Regions from separate parts of the Micromonospora sp. NPDC007220 genome, predicted to be linked through region 1. Evidence: riboswitches for the same ligand, from Rfam matches in the RefSeq annotation. Region 1 holds a riboswitch; the other holds the start of a gene.
What was found. Region 1 has a riboswitch for S-adenosylmethionine ahead of ABZ573_RS31800 (aminotransferase class V-fold PLP-dependent enzyme). Riboswitches for the same ligand answer to the same signal wherever they lie in the genome.
Positions count from the first base shown of each region.

Region 2: it holds a riboswitch for S-adenosylmethionine, as region 1 does, so the genes downstream of both, thrC (threonine synthase) here and ABZ573_RS31800 (aminotransferase class V-fold PLP-dependent enzyme) in region 1, are expected to answer to the same signal.

Region 1 covers NZ_JBEYEU010000045.1:4,092-11,161, reverse strand. The annotation lists gene ABZ573_RS31825 (ATP-dependent DNA helicase) at 1-98, shown strand, start outside; gene ABZ573_RS31820 (AI-2E family transporter) at 102-1,490, opposite strand; gene ABZ573_RS31815 (co-chaperone GroES) at 1,558-1,896, shown strand; gene ABZ573_RS31810 (hypothetical protein) at 1,997-2,164, shown strand; gene ABZ573_RS31805 (PrsW family intramembrane metalloprotease) at 2,174-3,664, opposite strand; SAM riboswitch class IV at 3,687-3,806, shown strand; gene ABZ573_RS31800 (aminotransferase class V-fold PLP-dependent enzyme) at 3,853-5,133, shown strand; gene ABZ573_RS31795 (DMT family transporter) at 5,267-6,205, opposite strand; gene ABZ573_RS31790 (PLP-dependent aminotransferase family protein) at 6,204-7,070, shown strand, end outside.
Region 2 covers NZ_JBEYEU010000017.1:99,145-106,214, forward strand. The annotation lists gene ABZ573_RS24465 (DUF4232 domain-containing protein) at 1-544, opposite strand, end outside; gene ABZ573_RS24470 (hypothetical protein) at 1,468-2,391, shown strand; gene ABZ573_RS24475 (hypothetical protein) at 2,413-3,162, opposite strand; gene ABZ573_RS24480 (DoxX family protein) at 3,336-3,764, shown strand; SAM riboswitch class I at 3,885-4,020, shown strand; gene thrC (threonine synthase) at 4,031-5,317, shown strand; gene ABZ573_RS24490 (hypothetical protein) at 5,848-6,354, opposite strand; gene ABZ573_RS24495 (M57 family metalloprotease) at 6,357-6,905, opposite strand.

The DNA of each region.
Region 1 (7,070 bases):
GCTACGGGCCGTTCCTGCGCCGGTCGCTGCCGCCGTTCTGGTACACCACCCGGCCGGAGGTCGCCCGGGGCGCCCTCGACCGCCTCGCCAAGGTCTGACCGTCAGGGCGCCTGGGAGGCGACGACGACGGCGTCGGGCGGGGTGTCCGGAACGGTGCGGGCGGCGAGCCGGCGGACGGCCGTGTTGAGCACGGCGATCAGCGGCACCGAGACCAGCGCGCCGGTGATCCCGGCGAGGACCACGCCGGCCGCGATGCCGATGATGACCGCGAGCGGGTGGATGGCCACCGCCCGGCCCATGATCAGCGGCTGGAGGAGGTGCCCCTCCACCTGCTGCACCCCGATCACGGCGCCCAGGATGATCAGTGCGGTCACCGGGCCGCTGTCGACCAGCGCGACCAGGACCGCGACGACGCCCGACAGGGTCGCACCGACGATCGGGATGAACGCGCCGAGGAAGACCAGCGCGGCGAGCGGGAAGGCGAACGGGATGTCGAAGATGACCAGGAAGACGCCGATGCCGACCGCGTCGATGAACGCGACCAGCACGGTCGCCCGGACGTAGGCGACCAGCGTCGCCCAGGACGCCCGCCCGGCGTCGTCGACCTTCCAGCGGGCGGCCACCGGCAGGAGCCGGACCAGGAAGCGCCAGATCTTGTTGCCGTCGCGCAGGAAGAAGAACGTGGCGAAGAGCACCAGCAGCGTGCCGGTCAGCACCTCAGCCAGCGTGGCGGCCGTGGAGAGGGCGCCGCTGGTGAACTTCTCGGTGTTGTTGTTGATCCACTTCTGGCCCTCCTCGATGTAGTTGTCGAGTTGGCCGTCGGAGAGGTGCAGCGGGCCGGTCTTCAGCCAGTCCTGGATCTGCCGGACGCCCTCGGAGGACTTCTTGCTCAGCTCCGGCACGCCCTGGATGAACTCGTTCACCACCAGGGTCAGCGTCCCGATCACCGCGGCCAGGCCGCCCACCAGCACCACCGCCGTCGCCATGGACCGGGGAAGGCGGGCCCGCAGCAGCCAGCCGACCGCCGGCGCGAGCAGCGCCGAGAGCAGCAGCGCGACGGCCAGCGGGATGACCACGATCCGGACGGTGCCGACGACCTTCAGCAGCGCCCAGGCCACGACGCCGATCACGATCAGCCGCCAGGACCACGCGGCGGCGATCCGCAACGCGTGCGGCACGTCCGCGTCGTCCCGGCTGGAGGTGGAGTTGTGCATCGCCCCGGGCGGCGGGGCGCCGACCACGGTCGCGGAGGGCGCCGCCACCGGGCCGGGGGACGTCGGCGAGGCCACGCCGGCCGACTCGGGGCCGTCGACCGGATCCGTACGGCGTGCCCGCGCCGCCTCCCGGCCCGACTCGTACGCGCGACGGAGCCGTCCGCGGATCTGCTCGAAGCGGCTCAAGCGCACCTCCTGGCATGAGACCGGCCCGCCCACGCCGGTGGGCGGACAGGATACGTCCGACGACGCCACCGTAGGGCAGGTCCGCCACACATTGCCCCCGGCCCCCGGCGCGTAACCGCCCACGGCCCGCCGACCGGGACACGGTAGCGTCTGCGGCGTGACCGCCGACGAGAATCTCGACTCCAAGCTGCCGATCCGCCTGCTGCACGACCGTGTGCTGGTGCGGATGGAGGGGAGCGAGGGTGAGCGACGCTCGACCGCCGGCATCGTGATTCCGGCGACCGCCGCCGTGGGCAAGCGGCTGGCCTGGGCCACGGCCGTGGGCGTGGGGCCGAACGTGCGCGCCATCGTCTCGGGCGACCGGGTCCTCTTCGACCCCGACGACCGCTCCGAGGTCGAACTGCACGGCCGCGGGTACGTGCTGCTGCGCGAACGCGACGTGCACGCCGTGGCCGCCGAGCGGGTCGAGAACGACTCCACCGGCCTCTACCTCTGAGCCCACCCCCGGCCCGCCCGCCCGGATGAGGGCGCCGGTGCCGTTTGCGTCGCCCCCCGCCGGGAAGCCAGCCGCATCACCGGCCCTGGGGAGGGACGCGATGCCGGTACTAGTGAAGAAGATTCTGCTCTGGGGGAGCGTCGCGTTCCTGATCTACTTCATGGCCTTCCGGCCGGAGGGCGCGGCGGAGATGTTCAAGGCGATCGGGGCGGGACTGATGGCGATGGCGCAGGGTCTCGGTGACTTCCTCACCAGCCTGATGACCTGACGACCGGGCTCAGGGGCCGCCGGGGTGCCACGGCGCCGGCGGCTGCTGGCCGTACCAGCCGGGCGGGCCGAAGCCGGCCGGCGGTGGCGGGGGCGGCGGGACGAGCACCACCGGGATCGGCACGACGGGCTCGTCCGGCGCCTCGACCGACCGCTGCGTGCCGTCCGGGAACCGCAGGTGGTAGCGGTGCCCGTCCCAGATGCCCGCCGGCACCTGCGGGTCCCGGCCCACGAAGAACGACCGGTACGCGCCGATCGCCTCCAGCAGCTCCCGTTCCTCCCGCGCGGTCCGCTCCCGGTCCGCCGGACGCCGGTCCAGGCCGCGCAGCGCGCCGTCGCGCAGCAGCGCCAGCCGGGTCGCCGCGAACTGGTAGCCGCGCATCGCCCTCAGCCCGCCGTCGCCGGCCACCCGCTTGGCCCACACCCGGGCCGCGTGCCGCCGCCCCAGGCTGCTCAGCGCCGCCACCTCCGGTGGGGTGAGCCAGCCCGCCCGCACGTAGTCCGGCAGCATCCGCTCGGTGAGCCGCCCCTCCCAGGCCCGGAGCCACAGGGCGAGCCCGACCATGGCGAAGAAGACCGGCACCATCACGCCGATGAAGCCGTACAGCATGATCAACGCCTGGCCGGTGGCCTGGGTGAGCGTCGGCAGCAGGTTCCACAGCCCGTGCAGCATCATCGCCAGCAGCAGGCCGGCGAGCGGGGCGAGCACCCGGACCCACCGGCTGGCGGTGCGCGCGGCGATGCCCAGCCCCACCCCCGTCATGGAGGTGAAGAGCGGGTGGGCGAAGCCGAAGAGCAGGATCCGGACGATGAAGATGGCGATGACCTGCTGGGTGCCGGTCGCCGGCCCGTACCGCTCCGCGCCGCTGGCGTAGCCGTGGCCGCCCAGGTAGAGGATGTTCTCCACCATGGCGAACCCGATCGCGGAAAGCCCGCAGTAGACCAGCGCGTCGGTGATCCCGGAGATCTCCCGCCGGCGGAAGATCAGCAGCAGGATCGGCCCGATGGCCTTGGTCAGCTCTTCGATGAACGGCGCGACCAGCACCGCGGTCAGCGCGGTCGGCAGCCCCCAGTCCTCGAACAGCCCGGCGGAGAACTCGTTGACGGTCAGCGACGCCGCGGTGGAGACGAACGCGCCCCAGGCGAAGCAGAAGATCAGGTACTTCAGGGGCTCCGGCTCGTAGCGGTCCAGCCAGAGGAAACAGGCCACCAGCACCGGAACCGGGAGGATCGCGGCGGCCACGCCGATCAGCAGCGCCTCGACGCCCAGGTTCTCGCCCAGCGTGAAGAGCATGAACAGCGCGCACGCCGCGATGAACAGGACGGCACCGGCCAGCACCAGGGCCCGACGCCACCCCAACCGACGCAGCGGCATCCCGGGCCCCGCCACACCGGGCGGCGGAACGGCGGGCGCGGTCGGCGACGGCGGCAGAGATGCGCCGGGCGGGGTGTCGGCCATGCGGTCAGCGTAGCCATCCCCGGCCGCCTGGTCCGGCCGCATTCACCCGGCTATGCTGCGGGCAGGTCACGAGCGCCAGCGTCAAGCCCCGGCTTGCTGGCCGGCAACCCTCGTCGAGTTCGCGGTGGGGTGCCCCGGGTGATGACCGGGCCCGGCCCGATCGCGTGCCGGGCAAGCGCGGACCCCGCCCGTGTGCGCCCACCCGGGGTCCCTGGACCCGGAGGTCGGCCATGACCGTCACCCTCGTACCCCCGCCCGCGCCGCAGCCGCCCGCCGTCGCCGACCCGCTCGACGTGCTCGGCGTACCCGGCCAGGTGAACCTCGACTACGCGGCCACCGCGCCCTGCGCGCGGGCCGCGGCCGACGCGGTGGCCGAGCTGCTGCCCTGGTACGCCAGCGTGCACCGCGGCGCCGGGGCGCTGTCGCGGCGCTGCACCCTCGCCTACGAGCGCGCCCGGCAGGCGGTCGGCGACTTCCTCGGCGCCCGCGCCGGCGACCACGTGGTCTTCACCCGCAACACCACCGACGCGCTGAACCTGCTGGCCCGGGCGCTGCCCGCCGGCACGACGGTGGTCACCTTCGGCGGGGAGCACCACGCCAACCTGCTGCCCTGGCCGCGTGGCTCGGTGCGGCTGCCGGTGCCCCCGGATCCCGCCGGGGCCCTCCGCGCGCTGGACGCGGCGCTCGGCGAGCTGCGCAGGCCGGACCCGTCGGGCCCCCGCAGCGCGCAGCAGGGCCCGCCCGTGCTGGTGGCGGTGACCGCCGCGAGCAACGTGACCGGGGAACGCTGGCCGGTGGCCGAGCTGGCCCGGGTGGCCCGGCGGCACGGCGCCCGGATCGCGGTGGACGCCGCGCAGCTCGCCCCGCACGCGCCGGTGGACGTCGCCGCCCTCGACGTCGACTACCTCGCGCTCTCCGGCCACAAGCTGTACGCCCCGTTCGGCGCGGGGGTGCTCGTCGGGCGCGCGGACTGGCTGGACGCCGCGCCGCCGTACCTGGCCGGCGGGGGCGCCACCAGCCACGTCGGGGCGGCCACCCACGACGTACGGTGGGCGACCGGCCCGGCCCGGCACGAGGCGGGCACCCCGAACCTGCTCGGCGCGGTCGCCCTGGCGGCGGTCTGCACCGCGCTCGCCGACGCGGACCGGGCCGCCCTGCACGACGCCGAGCAGGCTCTGCTGACCCGGCTGCGCGAGGGCCTCGCGGCCCTGCCGCACGTGCTGGAGCTGCGCATGTTCGGGCCGGCGGCGCCCCGGGTAGGGATCGTGTCGTTCGTGGTGGCCGGCCGGGACTCGACGCAGGTGGCGGCGGAACTCGCGGCGGCGTACGACATCGGGGTGCGCGACGGCCTCTTCTGCGCCCACCCGCTGGCCCGGCGGCTGCTGGACGAGGCGGCCGCCCGCAGCGGCCGGCGGGATCTGCCGCCGACCGCCCTGCGCGCCAGCATCGGCCTGGGCAGCACCACCGGGCACGTGGACCGGCTGCTCGCCGCCCTCGCCGCGCTGGCCTGACCGACCCGGGAGCACCCGCCGGCCCACTCCCGCAGGCTGAGCTGAGCGGTCGCCGGGGAGCCGTCGGCGACCGGGGCAGGTCAGGTCGGGGCGGTACGAGCCCCGCACCGCCCGGGGCGGGGCGCGTCCCCCGTCAGGCCTTCCCCACCGCGGGTGCCGGCGTGCGGTCGCGGGTGCGCTGGATCAGCACCACACACGCCAGCACGGCCACCGCCGCCGCGATCGAGGCAGGGGTGACGGCCTCGCCGAGCAGCAGCGCCGACCAGGCCAGGGTGAGCACCGGCTGGGCGAGCTGGATCTGCCCGACCTGCGCGATGCCGCCCCGGGCCAGGCCCGTGTACCAGGCGAAGAAGCCCAGGAACATGGAGACCACGGTGAGGTAGCCGAACGCCGACCAGGCGACGGGGTCGGCGCGCGGCGGGGCGGCCACGGCGGCGACGACCATGACGGGAACGGTGACGGGCAGCGAGAGCAGCAACGCCCAGCAGATCGTCCGGGCGCCGCCCAGCTCGCGGGCGAGCGCGCCGCCCTCGGCGTACCCCAGGCCGCAGAGCACGACCGCCGCGAGCAGGAACAGGTCGGGCGGGGCGAGGGCCCCGCGTACCGCGCCGCTGGCGCCGAGGAAGGTGAGCACCGCCAGCAGACCGCCGGCGCTGGCGGCCCAGAACAGCGGCGGCGGTCGCTCGCCGGCCCGCAGCACCGCGAACACGGCGGTCATGGCGGGCAGCACGGTGATGACGACCGCGCCGTGCGCGGAGGTCTGGGTGATGAGCGCCAGCGAGGTGAACAGCGGGAAACCGACGACGACGCCGAGGGCGACGACCGCCAGCCGCCGCCACTGACCGCGCGTGGGCCGCGGGGCGCCGGTGGATCGCAGGTACGCCCATGCCAGCAGCGCCGCGCCGACGGCCCGGCCGAAGGCGACGAACCACGGGTCGAGCTGTTGCACGGCGACGCGGGTCGCGGGCAGCGACATGCTGAAGGCGAGCACGCCCAGCGCGCCGAGGGCGAGGCCGACCGTCCGGTCCGCCGTTACCGTGGTTCTGGCAGTAGCGCTACTGTTCCCGTTCATGAATGACGGTAACGCAGCCGACCGTGTCGTCCAAGACCTGCGCGGGCTCGCGGCTGCCGCGGATCCCGGCACGCGGCTGCCCTCGGTGCGCGAGCTGACCGCCCGGCACCAGGCCTCCCCGGTCACCGTCGCCGAGGCCATCCGCCAGCTCGTGGCCCAGGGAATGGTCGAGACGCGACCCGGCAGGGGCACCTTCGTGGCCGCCCCGCCACGCGAGTGGCGCGCCCCCGACCTGTCGTGGCAGACCGTGGCGCTCGGCCCCCGCCGGCCGGGCGAGGACGAGATGCAGGCGCTACTGGCGTTACCGCCCGCAGGAGCGATCCCGCTGTCCGGGGGCTACCTGGACGGCGAGCTGCAACCCGCCGCCGCGCTCGGGGCCGCGCTCACCCGCGCCGCCCGGCAGCCCGCGTCCTGGCAGCGCGGGCCGGCCGAGGGGCGCGAAGACCTGCGCGCCTGGTTCGCCCGCGAGGCCGGGGTCGGGCTGCGCGCCGAGGACATGGTGGTCTGCCCGGGCGGACAGGCCGCCCTGTCGTCCGCGCTGCGGGCGCTCGCCGCGCCCGGCGACACCCTGCTCGTCGAGTCACCGACCTACCTGGGCGCGCTGGCCGCCGCCCGGGCGGCCGGCCTCCGGGTGGTGCCCGTGCCCGCCGACGCCGACGGAGTACGCCCCGACCAGCTCGCCGCCGCGTTCGCCCGCACCGGCGCCCGGCTGTTCTACTGCCAGCCGCTGTACGCCAACCCGCACGGCGCGACGCTCGCGGAGGACCGCCGGGCCCGGGTCGCCGAGGCCGTACGCGACGCCGGGGCGTTCCTCATCGAGGACGACTACGCCCGCGACCTCACCATCGACGGCCAGGCCCCGCCG
Region 2 (7,070 bases), on a different contig from region 1:
GGGGGCTGCTCGGCGCCGACCTGCTCGGCACCGGTCTGCCCGGCCGGGCCGGCGTCGGTGCCGGGTCGGTCGCCTTCTTCCAGGCGCTGACGCCGATCCGGCCCGTGTTGCCGAGGTCGACGGGCCCGTCCAGGCCGACGACCTGCGCGGCCCCGCCCACTTCGGGCGCGACCTCCAGGCGCTCGCCATCGGTGGCGACGACCGTCGGATCGGTGACCAGATTGCGCCAGAGCACAGCGGCGCCGGCCCGCTCGCCGGGCTGCAGGGTCAGTGGCCGGGGCGGGTCGTCGAAGCCCGAGGTGATCTCCCTGGCCCCGTGGACCACCCGGACCGGGATGGTGTCGCCGTCGCCGTCGAACAGGCGCAGCACGGGGTAGCCGTTGAGCCGGTAGGGCTTCGTGCCGCAGTTGACCAGTTCCAGACCGAGCGCACGCAGACCCATCGCGGCGCTGCTGCCCGGCGAACTGATCCGGACGCCGGCGGCCGGGCACTCGGTCGTGGGAGTGGCCCAGAACGCCGTCGCCGACGCGGTCGCCGTCGGCATCGTGCCGGGCATCGTGGTCGGCGCTGATCCGGCTGGCGGCAGGCCGGCCGGCGGCAGGTCAGCCGACGGCGGGTCGATCGCCGGCGCACAGGCACCGAGCAGGACGAGGCCGCCGATCGCGAGCCCGACCGCCCGTGCCGGACCTGCAATGCCGTCGCGAGGACGCGGTGCGAGTCCGCCCGCGGGTCGGCCCCCGAGTCGGACCGTAGGGCGGCGTGCGGGTCGGGGTGCGGGAAGGGCCATCGCCCGATCATCGCACCGGCCGGTGCGCCGCCGATCCTCTGACACCCGCCCGTGGGGATCCGGTGGCGCTGTCGAGCTGCCTCACCTGCGGGGCCGGCGGGCCGGGGCACCCGGGCGGTGCCTGTCGAGCTGAATCGCCTACGACATCACCCGGCCCGCGCCACCCGGGGGTGAGGTGATCGGAGCGTCGGTCGCAGCCAACGGCGGCAGCCGGCCACCGGTTCGAGCCGCACCACGGGCGCCCGGTTGATGATGGAGCCCCTGGTCCGTCGACTCTGGAACGTCCCCCCCCGGTCGGCTGCGCCACTACCACTTCAGCGGGGAGGCGCACCCCCCGACCTGGCCGCGCGGCGACCGGGGCGAAGCTCCTGACTCGACACCGCCCCGGGCGCATTCTGTGATGACATGGCGCCTGTGAGTGAGAATCGGGTATGGCCACTCCGCCCGCCGGGCCGCCACCCGAGCCGCCGACCGAGCCCTCGTCCACGTCTCTGCCCGTGCCACCGGCTGAGCCGCCGTCCACGTCTCCGCCCGGGCCACCGGCTGAGCCGCCGTCCGCTTCCCCGCCCGTGCCACCACCGGAGCAGCCGTCCGAGCCGTCGTCCAGGTCGAAAGCCTGGGCCGTGCTGGCCGATGAACGCCTGCCCGGGTTTCGCGGGCTCCCGCCGAAGCAGCGCGCGGTGTACGCGACCGTCGCCGCCGTCGTCGTCGTGGTCGGCGCACTGTTCGCCTACCAGGCCAACTTCCTCCTGGACCGGTCGACGGCCACCGAGCGGGCCCGCTCGGACAAGCAGGCTCAGGAAGCGGTCGACCGTGAGCAGCCCGCGTTCGTGTCCACCGTCACGCCCCTGGACTACGACCGGGACCTCCCCGAGGCCTTCCGCGTGCTGCTCGACCGGCCGCTGACCGAGGGCGAGCAGGCCACCCTCACCGCCCTGAACGGTGATGCGTCGCGGGTGTGGGAGTTCATGAAGCCGCTCGGCGGCCGGGTCGTCGAGATTGCGTCCTACGTGGCGCCCTTCGAGGACGGCAACGAGAATCGCGGCGGTGCCCAGACGTTCGACCTGAACCTGAACAGCGATCGCGTCGCCGGACTCACGATCAACAACATGGTCGCCGTCAAGGACTCGTGCCACGCACCCACGGCGCAGACCGTCGTCACCATCCCCCCGGGGGGTGCCGAGTCCCGGCAGGGCCTGCTGTGGGACCTGACCGGCGGGCCGACGGACAAACCGCACGGCCCGTACGTCCTGGACGAGGGCGAGCCGCAGGAAGGCCAGCTGTACTTCCGCCGCAACGTCGTCGAACTGGGCAACGGCCAGTCGAACATGGCGTTCCGGGTCCAGCCGGAGGTGACGACCCACACCTGCCAGTGGCACATCGTCGCCTCGTACACCGACACGACCGGTTCCCACGAGCAGCGCATCCCGAGCGGTGCCGGCACGTTCACCACCGAGGCCGTTCCGTCGCAGCCCGTGCAGTACTTCGAGCGCGTCCCGACCTCGGGGTGGGGCTGCCTCGGCGAGGTGAGTCAGCAGGGCTGCACGGCCACCGGATCCATACGGCTACCGAGGCCGCCGACCCACCGACCGGTCCCCGACTGAGGCGGCCCGGTCGCGGGGACGTCAGCGGGAACGGGGCCTGCGCTTGCGGGTGGGGGAGTCGGGGGAGTCCGGCGCGGTGCCCGAGTCGGCGGTGTCCCCGCCGCCGGACGCGTCGGTCACCCGGGCGTCGGTGTGGCTCAGCTCGGCCAGCGCCGCGCCCCTGAGCTGGTAGACGACGGTGCGCCGGATGCTCAGCTCCGCCATCGGGCCGCCCGCCGGTCGGGTCAGGTAGACCACCGTCGCCCTGCCGTCGCGCACGCTGACGCTCTCCACCGGCGTACGGTCGCCGAGGTCGACCTGGGCCTGGTAGTCCGGCTCGCCCCTGAGGTTGCGCCAGGCGGCGAGGGTGAAGAAGCGGCCGGTGCCGCCGCCGTCGAGCATGACCACGCCGATCGCGTCGCCCGCGCCGTCGCCGTCGAGGTCGCCGATGCCGCACGGCCGCTGCAACTCCACCGTCGTGCCGTCCCGGTCGGCCCACCGGCCGTTGGAGAGGCGGAGCGGGGCGGCGTACCCGCGGTAGCGGACCTTCCGGCTGCCGATGCGGGTGTCGCGCAGTTCCAGGCAGGTGAGCTGGTCGCCGGTGCGGCGCGGGGTGGGGGTCGCCCGGGTGGTCGCCGGGGTGGCGTCGACGTCGTCCCGCTTCGCGGCGGTGCCGGCGGTCCGGTCGGCGGACCGGTTCCGCTTCTTGCGGCTGCCGGTGGAGCAGGCGGTGGTGAACGCCAGCAGGCAGGCCATGGAGAGCGCCACCACCGGGATGAGCTTGCGACGCATCGCGCGTTCCTTTCCGTCGATGTGCCCGAACCGTAACGGGCCCGCGCCAACGCCCTCGTGAACGGTTCGCCGCCGCCGATGGGAGCGTTCCCACAGAGGGGGAACCAATCGACATCGTCAAATGTCCGGCGGCATTCTGGTGTCGTCCCCTCATTCTGACCGGAGGTGCCCTGATGCTCGCTGACCGGATCGGCGGCCCGGCCCTGTCCCTGTTCCGTGCCGTCGTCGGCCTGCTCTTCCTGTGTCATGGCCTGGCCTCGCTGCTCGGGGTCCTCGGTGGCAGCCGGGGCACCGGCGAGGCGGTTCCGCTCGGCGAGTGGCCGGGGTGGTGGGCCGCGCTGATCCAGGCGGTCTGCGGCGGGCTGGTGCTCGTCGGGCTGTTGACCCGCGCGGCGGCCCTGCTGGCGTCCGGCTCGATGGCCTACGCGTACTTCGTGGTGCACCAGCCCGACGCGCTGCTCCCGCTGCGCAACGGCGGTGAGCTGGCCGTTCTGTTCTGCTGGTCGTTCCTGCTGATCGCCGTGTTCGGCCCCGGCGCGTGGGCGGTCGACACCGCGTTGCGGGCCCGACGCCCCGCAGATTCCCGCTCGGTGACCGCCTGAATCCGTACCGTCGAGGAAGGCCCGCCGGTCGCCCGACGGCGGCTGCGGGATCGCTCACAGCGTGGGATCTCGCGTCGATCCGGGCGGCCTCGGTGCTTAGACTCGACGGCACAACTGCATACCTCATCCAGAGGGGCTGAGGGATACGGCCCGACGACGCCCCGGCAACCACCCCGCGCGCTCATCGCAGAGCGACCGGCGGGGCAGGTGCCAATTCCGTCCCCGCCGCAGGGTGCGATGCGGGGAAAGATGAGAGGACCCGCGACATGACGTCGACGTTCGCCCCCTCCGGCATCGACACCACCGCCAGCCCCGCCCGCGCCCTGGTCTGCCGCGCCTGTTCGGCGCGCTACCCGCTCGCCGCCCAGCACGCCTGCTACGAGTGTTTCGGCCCGCTGGAGGTCGACTACGACGTCGCCGCGCTCGCGACGGTCACCCGGGAGCAGATCGAGGCGGGCCCGCAGAACATCTGGCGGTACGCGGCGCTGCTGCCCGCCGGCCAGGACCCGGCCACCCGGGTCACCCTCGACCCCGGCTTCACCCCGTTGGTGGCCGCCCCGCACCTCGCCGCCGAGCTGGGCATCACCGCCCCGCTCTGGGTCAAGGACGACAGCGCCAACCCGACCCACTCGTTCAAGGACCGGGTCGTCTCGGTGGCGCTGACCGCCGCCCACGCGCTCGGCTTCAGCCGCTACGCCTGCGCCTCCACCGGAAACCTGGCCAACTCGGTCGCCGCGCACGCGGCCCGGGCCGGCGCGCCGTCGGTGGTCTTCATCCCCGGCGACCTGGAGCAGGGCAAGGTCATCACCACCGCCGTCTACGGCGGCGAGCTGGTCGCCATCGACGGCTCGTACGACGACGTGAACCGGCTCTGCGGCGAGTTGGTGGAGACGGACGAGTTCGAGGACACCGCGTTCGTCAACGTCAACGTGCGCCCCTACTACGCCGAGGGCTCGAAGACGCTCGGCTACGAGGTCGCCGAGCAGCTCGGCTGGCGGATCCCCGCGCAGGTGGTGATCCCGATGGCCTCCGGCGAGCTGCTCACCAAGATCGACAAGGCGTTCGCCGAGCTGGTCGAGATCGGCCTGGTCGAGGCGCCGGCCGGCGGCTGGAAGGTGTTCGGCGCGCAGTCGGCCGGCTGCAACCCCATCGCCACCGCCCTGCACGCCGACACCGACACCATCACGCCCGTCAAGCCGACCGGCATCGCCAAGTCCCTCAACATCGGCGACCCGGCCGCCGGCATCTACGCGCTGGAGGCGGTGCGGCGCACCGGGGGCTGGATGGAGTACGTCGACGACGACGAGATCCGCGCCGGCATCCGGCTGTTGGCCCGGACCACCGGCGTCTTCGCCGAGACGGCCGGCGGGGTGACCGTGGCCGTGCTGCGCAAGCTGGTCGAGTCCGGCCGCCTCGACCCGACCGCCGAGACCGTCGTCTTCAACACCGGCGAGGGCCTCAAGACCCTCGACGCGGTGGCCGGCGAGGTCGGCCCCACCCACCGCATCAAGCCCTCGCTCCGCGCCGCCCGCGACGCCGGCCTCCTCGGCTGACCCCGCCCGGCACCCGGTTCTCGCCCGCCCCTCCGCGTCGATCATGAGGTTGGCGGCAAAGTTGATCGCGAACAGTGCCGCCAGCCCCGGGCCTCGGGCCCTCGGAGGGGCCGGGAGCTGGCGTGTCGAGGGGGTCGCGGGCAGGAGAGTGGGGGATTCGGCGGGTAACTGGGATTTCGCTGTGAGTGCGGAAAACGCGCCGACAAGGACTTGACGGCAGGAACCGGACGGCGCAAGATGCTCCGTGCGGGAGGGCGTTTCGCCGGAGACTTTCAGTTCTTGCGACCCAACGCCGGAGGCGTTGTGCGAGCGTCCCTCCCGACCAACTTCCGATCGGGCCAGCGGTTGATCCGCTGGCCCGATCGTCGTCGTGCGGCACACCCACGTCAAGCGGGCTGAACGAGCGCGTCGATCCCCACCGCCGACCTGACCGCGACCACCGGGTCGCGGTGGGGTCGGGGGAGGTTGGTCCGGCCCGGGCTGGCTGCCGATCGGATCGGGGCCGGGCGCCCCTGCGGTGTCTGCCCGAGCTAGGACACCGTGGTGTCCTGGTTCGCCACCGCCTGGGTCCAGACGTGCACGCTCGCGCCGGTGACCGGTGCCAGGGTCGGGGTCAGCACCAGGACGTGTTCGTCGGACCCGTTCCGGCTGGTGAGGGGCAGGACGTACGCGGAGCCGACGGCGAGTTGCTGGACGCCCTCGACAGTCCAGGTGTCCTTCCCGCGGGTTCCGCCGAGTTGGTCGACGAGAATGGTGTCCTCGACGTCGCCCTTGAGCTTGTCGGAAACAGCGACCTTGAAGATGGTGTGGGGGGCGCCGCGCTCACCCTGGCGTACCTCCGCGACGCCAGTGACGGTCCCGACCACGACCGCATCGGCGTAGCCGGCGACCTTGGCGCGGTTGGTGGTGTCGAACGCGAAGCTCACCGAAACCGGGTGGGTCTGAGCCGGGCGAAGCTGTTGGTAGGTGAACCAGCCGCCGACGGCCAGGACAAGGGCGACCAGCCCGACGAACGGGGCCTTCAGCCGGTGGTTCATCTTCAGTACCCCCATTTGCTGTGATAGGTGCTGATGTCCCACGATTGCAAATTGTTGTTCATGTTCGGGTTGTAGTCGGTCGAGTAGGGGTCCATGACCGCAACTTCAGGACCGTGGTCGAGACCGATGGCGTGCCCGAATTCGTGGGTCATCGCGGCGTGATCACGTGAGGTGCTGTAACTGTCGAGATAGTGGGTGTTCATGACGATGTCGTCCGCGCCGGCTACGCAGGAGTAGTAGGCGACCGTGCCGTTCCCGCCGTCATTGCTGTCGCTGACGTCGACGTCGGAGTAACTCCAGGCGTCGTCCGCTCTGACGTCGATGGGATTGAGCGCGTTCCACTGGTTGACCGCGTGATTGAGCGAGTCGTTGTACTTGGTGAAGTCATCGTAGACGAGTTCCCCGCCGTCGACCGCGTTGCAGGCGCTTCCGGCGATTCCCACGTCAGCCGCGGCAGGGGTTGCGAACAGGGCCGACGCGGCGAGCATCCCGGACACCATCAGCGTCGACCAGGCCGGCCGGCGACGGAAGGCAGACTCTCGTTGCTCCACAGAACCTCCTCGAATATAGATAGAAGGTCGTCACTGTAACCGACCCGGGGCATCCGATGTGGACCCGAATTCCCCGGACCCCGGTTCGCCCGAGGGGGTGCGGGCGTGCGGCGACGCCGCCGCTGCCTCGGCGGCTGGACGGACTGGCAGCTCACGATCCGAGTT